DNA from 3 places in the Rhodoferax sp. EU05-FHT12H12 genome. Region 1 is predicted to be linked to each of the others. Evidence: predicted binding sites of a transcription regulator. Region 1 holds the regulator's gene; each other region holds the start of a gene.
What was found. The regulator FNR, encoded in region 1, switches genes on or off when oxygen is low (the NO sensors DNR and NnrR bind a similar motif). The targets are predictions, from matches to a motif close to TTGATNNNNATCAA.

Region 1 (2,261 bases):
GTGCGGATGTATGCGACACCGTGATGGACAAGATGGGCTACGCCCGGGGACTGGTGAAGTACTCCACCCAAAATGCGGTGAGCCAACACTGGACCCGTGCCCAGACCATTCGCCATGTACTGCGCCCCCGGGTGCTGGTGTACAGCGGCATTTTGTTGGCGGTGGTGGTGGCCATGCTGGCGAGTTTGGCGCTGCGCTCGCCGTTCAAGGTGGATGTGGTGCGTGACCGTGGCACGCTGGCGCGTATCGTGCAAGGCGGCAAGATCGAAAACGTATACCGCCTGCAGATCATGAATGCGACGGAGCAGGACCAGGACTTCCGCATTGGCGCCAGCGGGATAGAGGGCATCAGCATCCAGTTGGACAGCCCTACCGTTGCCATTGGTGCTACCCAGGCGCGCTGGGTCGCGGTCCGGGTGCAAGTGCCATATGAGGCCGTCCCCGCAGGCTCACACGCCATCCAATTTGAAGTGGCCGATGCGGAGCACAAGATGGCCGTGACCGAAAAATCGGTGTTTATCGTTCCCCGTTAAGGATTCACCATGGACTCTCCTTCTATCTCCTCCCAACCCTGGTGGCACTTTGGCCACGTCTGGTTGGTGTTGTCTGGCCCGGCCATTGTGGTGGTCGCCGGCTTCGTCACGCTGTACCTGGCCATGTCCGGTGCAGACCCGGTGGTGGACCAAAACTACTACCAAAAGGGCATTGAGATCAACCGTACGCTGGAAGGTGCCCCGGAGAGCCTGGCGCCCGCCATGCAAGCGCGTAACCACGCTGCGACGGGCGTCAAAGCGCCTGTGGCCCAGTCCAAACCCTGATTCCCAAGAGGCGCACCATGCCCAAAGTCAAATGGACAGCAATTGTGTGGCCTGCTTTTTTGACGGCGTGTTTGCTGGAGGTGTTGGTGTTCGCGTTTGTCGACCCGCATGAGTTGCACTGGCTGGGGCGGCCTGTGGAGTTCTCGCGCCAGGGTGTTTACACCGTGGCGTTCTTTGTGTTTTGGGTGATCGCGCTGGTCGCCAGTGGACTGGCAGCACTGCTGTGTCTCAGCCCTGCAGAGGTCAACGACTGATCAGTTGCAGACTTTAGGATTCACGATGTCTTTGAGGGCATCGGTGTTCAAGATGCGCACGTGACGCTGTTTCACTTCCACGATGCCGTCTTCCACAAACTTTGAAAAAGTGCGGCTGACGGTTTCGAGCTTGAGGCCGAGGTAGCTGCCAATTTCTTCGCGCGTCATGCGCAGTACCAACTCCGACTGCGAGAAGCCGCGTGCGTGCAACCGCTGCACCAGGTTCAACAGGAAGGCGGCCAGGCGCTCTTCGGCGCGCATGCTGCCCAGCAGCAGCATGACGCCGTTCTCCCGCACGATCTCGCGGCTCATGATCTTGTGCACGTGGCGCTGCAGTGCGTTCACTTCGCGTGACAGTTCTTCAATGCGCTCAAAGGGCATAACGCAGACTTCGGCGTCTTCCAGCGCCACGGCGTCGCAGGTGTGGTGATCGTTGACGATGCCGTCCAGACCAATTACTTCACCCGCCATCTGAAAGCCGGTGACCTGGTCACGCCCGTCCTCCGAGGCCACGCAGGTCTTGAAGAAGCCGGTGCGAATGGCGTAGAGGCTGGTAAAACGCTCGCCATTGCGGAAGAGGGTGCTACCCCGTTTGACTTTGCGGCGGCTGGCCACCACATCGTCAATCTTCTCCAGTTCGCTGGGGCTCAGACCCAGGGGCATGCAGAGTTCACGCAGGTTGCAGTTGGAGCAGGCGACCTTGATGGTGTGCGGGCTCAGGGGCGCGGTTGGTACGGGCGTGATGGCAATGTGCGCATGCGCCTCGCCTGGTTTGCCGGATGGAGTGCTTGGTTCAAACATGTGGTTCCCCTGATGCAAGTCAATTATCCGCCTTGGCACCCATCGCGGGCTTGATCTGTATCAATGTCCGCCGCGGGCGTTTGGGCGACATTTGTGATGCCAGTTTGGAGTATCCATGAACGCCGTCCTCGACACCCCGCCCATCTCTGAAAATTTGTTGACCCGTTTTGACGTTTCGGGGCCGCGCTACACCTCCTACCCGACGGCAGACCGCTTTGTCGAAGCCTTCACCGCGGATGACTATGCCCAGGCACTGGCCCAGCGCCGTAGCGGCGCCGCTGCCTTGGCGCTACCCTTGTCCCTGTATGTGCATATTCCCTTTTGCGAGTCGCTATGCTACTACTGCGCCTGCAACAAAATCATCACCAAGCACCATGACAAGGCAGCG
Region 2 (2,261 bases), on a different contig from region 1:
CAGGGCATCTTGGTGGACCAGGGCTTGGCGGACAAGTTTCTCGAAGTGCAGTTGCACCCGCATCTGTTTGAAGCCGCCTGCGCCACCGCCGGCCAGCCGCTCACGCTGCGCCGCCACGCGGGTTACGACCACGGCTACTACTTCATCAGCACCTTCATGGAAGACCACCTGCGCCACCATGCGCAGGGGCTGGGCCTGTTACCTTAAGTGGCGGCTGAGAGCTGCACGGCAAAGGTCTTCACCCCGCGCAGCATCATCTCGATCGCCACCGACACCAGCACCAGGCCCATCAGGCGCTCGGCGGCCACCACCAGGCGGTCGCCGATGATGCGCTGGATGCGCTCGGCCGATACCAGCACCACGGCGCTGACCAGCATGGTCACACACAGCGCACCAATCCATTCCATGCGCCGGTCCGGCTGCTGCGACACCAGCAGCAGCACCGTGGCCAGTGCCGACGGGCCGGCCACGGCCGGAATCGCCAGCGGCACGATCAGCGGTTCGGTCATGATTTCGCCCTCGGTGGCGGCCGCCGGCGGAAACACCATGCGCAGGGCGATCAAAAACAGGATCACGCCGCCGCCGATTTGCAGCGACAGCTCGCTGAGGTTCATCACACGCAAGAAGCTCTCGCCCACAAACATGAAGGTCAAGAGCAGCGCAAACGCAATCAGGATCTCGCGCAGGATGACCTTGGCCCGCCGCTCGGGCGCCACGTGTTTGAGCGCATTCGCAAAGATCGGGATGTTGCCAATCGGATCGGTGATCAGGATCAGCAGGATGGTGGCGGAGACAAAGGTGTAGTTCATCATGGGGGCAGGGCTGCCTTGTGGGCAGCAAGGTTCTCAGTGCCCCGGAGAATAGCAGTTCAGGTGCGTTCCAGCGCCTCCTGGCAGGGGACGCAGCGCTCGGCTTCCGGTGCCGCTTGCAGGCGTGCCGGGGCAATGGCCACGCCGCAGTCGGCGCACAGGCCGTAGCTGCCATTGGCCAGGCGCTGCAGGGCTGCGTTCACGCGGCGCAGTTCGGTGCTTTCGTGGTCGTCCAGTGCAAATTCCAGGTCCCGCTCGGTGGCCGTCTGGGCCTGGGAGTCCTCGCGGTGCGCAAAGTGGGCCTCGGACGCTTCGGCGCGGCTGGGGGCGCCGCCGCGCAGGGCCGCGAGTTGGGCCAGCAAACCGCTGCGTTTGTGGGTCAGTGTGGCTTCAAGAGACTGGGTGTCGAGGGTGGTCATGGCATCTTTCGTGAAACGCCCGAAGGGGTGTTTTCAGCCTCCATGGTCCGCCTGCCGGCGGCGTGCGTCTTTGATGCGAATCAAGCCTGCTGTTCGTCGCGCGGTGTGTCTTGGGCCATAATTCCCGCCATGTTCAGCCTGCAATCCCTGCGCCAATCACGCGCCCTCATCCGTTGGATGTTGGCGTGTTTTGTCTTGGCCGTCGGGGTCGCGGTGGCGGCGCCGGTGGTCAATCCCCAGGCGCTTTCGCTGGTGTGCAGTGCCGGTGGCAGCGTCAAGCTGGTGGCGGCCGATGCTGCGGACAGCGGCGCGCCCGCTGCCATGGCGCACACCCTGGACTGTGTGATGTGTTTGCCGGTCGGTGTACCACCTGCCAGCGCTGACGCCTTGGTGCTGTCGGTGGCTGTGACCGATGTGTTGCGCACCGGCCCCCCTCGCCACATCACTTGGCGCACGGCGGACCCGGCTTCCGCCCGCGCCCCTCCCGCGCGCGTCTAAGTCGCACGGTCGGCCTCTCCAGGCCGACGCGTATGCGGCGTCTCCTGGCCCCTTGTGGGCCTGTCTTGTTTTTTCTCGTAAATTTTTGGTGTGTTCCCAGGCTGCTTCAGCGCTGCTGTGGCGTGCCAGTTTCGGAGTTGAGAATGAAAAGTGCTATTCAATCTATAGCTGTCTGCGCAGTATTCATGGGCGCTGCAGCTGCATTTGGCCATGTAACCCTGGAAGACCCGGCGGCTGCGGCCGGCGCTGGCTACAAGGCCGTACTGCGGGTGGGGCACGGCTGTGATGGCGCGGCCACGACGGCTATCCAGGTCAGCCTGCCCGACGGTTTTAACGGCGCCCAGCCCATGGTCAAGCCCGGCTGGACCGTGAGCACCCAGGTCGGCAAGCTGGCCACACCGTACGAGGCCCACGGCAAAAAGTTCACGGAGGGCGTGCAGGAAATCATCTGGACCGTCAACCAGGTGGCTGACGCCTTGCCGGACGCGCACTACGACGAATTTGTGTTGCGTGGCACCACCCCCCAAAAGCCGGG
Region 3 (2,261 bases), on a different contig from region 1:
GGTTGTCGTTGTAAATGGTGACGGCCACCTCTTGCTGGTCCGCCAGCGTGCTGCGCTGCTCGGTGGACTGGGCCAACGCGGACTGGGCCAGCACCGTGAGCGCAGCCAAAGCAAAGGGAGCGGAAATAGAGCGCATAGAGAAACTTTCTGCAAAAAGGTAGGCAACCGGCGCACCCCAAGTGCACCAGCGGCGGGGCCCATGCAGCATAGCCGCCTGCGCCCCGCCCCCACGCAACGTCCGGACACCACGCGGCGCCGACCCTGTTGCAGAGTGTTACGCAGCGTCACCTGGCAGCAACCATGATGCTATTTATTTGATAGCTGGTAGCGCAATAACCACGGTCTCCATAGGCATATTTGTGCTTCAGGACCGATCCATCAACCCGGCAGGCGGTGTGGCGACGTGTCGTGTCGCGCCTGGCAGGCGGCAGCAAAGGGGCGGCATCCAGGCGGCCTTGTTCCCATGCGGCCGCCGTCAACGTCCTGCGCAACGACTTGCAACCTGCACCCGCGGTCAACAGAGCAATCTGTGCGCGCGCGACAGCGTGTTGGAGCCTTCCCACCGCATGAACCTGGTATGGCACTTTGTGCCGATATCGGAAGACCCAAAACACCACAAAACCACCAGACACCCATGCGGACCTTTGTCTTAAATCAAACTACAGGTAGTGTCTCAAGGCTATCGTGCACACCATAGGTAGTGTTTACGATCAACAATCACGCTGGAGCCCCCTTGCACAATCCCCCTACTTCCTTACCGCGCTCGGTCATCAAGCGGGGCGGCCAAAGCGCAGCTTTTGACGCAGCCAAGATCCACTCGGCCTTGGTGCGTGCGGGTGCGGCAAGCGGCGAATTTGGTGACGACGAAGCAAGCTTGCTGTGCGCCCAGGTGGGCAAGGTGCTGATTCACCGCTTCCATGGGCTGGCGCCCGCCATTGAACAAATCCAGGACGTGGTGGAACACACCCTGATTGCCGCCAACCACTTGGCCACGGCGCGCACCTACATTGCCTACCGCGAGCGCCACGCCACCCTGCGTGCCGACCACCAGACATTGGTGAATGTAGAGTCGTCTATCAACGAATACCTCACGCGTGCCGACTGGCGCGTGAACGCCAACGCCAACCAGGGCTACTCGCTGGGCGGGCTGATCCTGAACGTGGCGGGCAAGGTCACGGCCAACTACTGGCTGTCGCACGTCTACACGCCCGAGATCGGCGAGGCGCACCGCAACGGCGACATCCACATCCACGACCTCGACATGCTCAGCGGCTACTGCGCGGGCTGGTCGCTGCGCACGCTGCTGCACGAGGGGCTGAATGGCGTGCCGGGCAAAGTGGAGTCGGGGCCGCCCAAACACATGAGCTCAGCCGTGGGGCAGATCGTGAACTTTCTGGGCACGCTGCAAAACGAGTGGGCGGGTGCGCAGGCGTTCTCGTCGTTCGACACCTACATGGCCCCGTTTGTGCGCATTGATGCCATGGACTACGCCGCCGTGCGCCAGTGCATCCAGGAGCTGGTCTACAACCTGAACGTGCCCTCGCGCTGGGGCACGCAGACGCCGTTCACCAACCTCACCTTCGATTGGACCTGCCCCGAGGACCTGCGCGAGCAGGTGCCCGTGATCGCTGGCAAAGAGATGCCCTTCGCGTACGGCGACCTGCAGGTGGAGATGGACCTCATCAACCGCGCCTACATCGATGTAATGACCACGGGCGACGCCAAGGGTCGCGTGTTCACCTTCCCCATCCCCACCTACAACATCACCAAGGATTTCCCGTGGGAGAGCGAGAACGCGCAGCTGCTGTTTGAGATGACGGCCAAGTACGGCCTGCCGTACTTCCAGAACTTCATCAACTCCGAGCTGGAGCCGAACATGGTGCGCTCCATGTGCTGCCGCCTGCAGCTCGATTTGCGAGAGTTGCTCAAGCGTGGCAACGGCCTGTTCGGCAGCGCCGAGCAGACCGGCAGCCTGGGTGTGGTCACGGTCAACTGCGCGCGCCTGGGGTATCTGTACCGCGGCGACGAGCCAGCCTTGCTGGCCGCACTGGACCGACTGCTGGAACTGGGCAAACAAAGCCTGGAGACCAAACGCAAGCTCATCCAGCGCCTGATGGACCAGGGCCTGTTCCCCTACACCAAGCGTTACCTGGGCACGCTGCGCAACCACTTCAGCACGCTGGGCGTCAATGGCATCAACGAGATGGTGCGCAACTTCAGCGCCGACCTCTACGACATCGCAGCCCCGCAAGGCCTGGCCC

Region 2: AC3WS7_RS17295 (TraR/DksA family transcriptional regulator) is a predicted target of FNR. The motif match lies at 1,299-1,312, and genes of this name have one in related genera.
Region 3: AC3WS7_RS10820 (ribonucleoside triphosphate reductase) is a predicted target of FNR. The motif match lies at 645-658, and genes of this name have one in related genera.

Annotation. Positions count from the first base shown of each region.
Region 1 is NZ_JBYTDI010000001.1:73,022-75,282, forward strand. It holds gene ccoG (cytochrome c oxidase accessory protein CcoG) at 1-533, shown strand, start outside; gene AC3WS7_RS00325 (FixH family protein) at 543-818, shown strand; gene AC3WS7_RS00330 (hypothetical protein) at 836-1,072, shown strand; gene fnr (fumarate/nitrate reduction transcriptional regulator Fnr) at 1,073-1,792, opposite strand; gene hemN (oxygen-independent coproporphyrinogen III oxidase) at 1,989-2,261, shown strand, end outside.
Region 2 is NZ_JBYTDI010000007.1:84,111-86,371, forward strand. It holds gene fghA (S-formylglutathione hydrolase) at 1-207, shown strand, start outside; gene AC3WS7_RS17290 (MarC family protein) at 204-809, opposite strand; gene AC3WS7_RS17295 (TraR/DksA family transcriptional regulator) at 869-1,228, opposite strand; gene AC3WS7_RS17300 (DUF2946 domain-containing protein) at 1,358-1,726, shown strand; gene AC3WS7_RS17305 (YcnI family copper-binding membrane protein) at 1,870-2,261, shown strand, end outside.
Region 3 is NZ_JBYTDI010000003.1:298,484-300,744, reverse strand. It holds gene AC3WS7_RS10825 (DUF4139 domain-containing protein) at 1-136, opposite strand, end outside; gene AC3WS7_RS10820 (ribonucleoside triphosphate reductase) at 734-2,261, shown strand, end outside.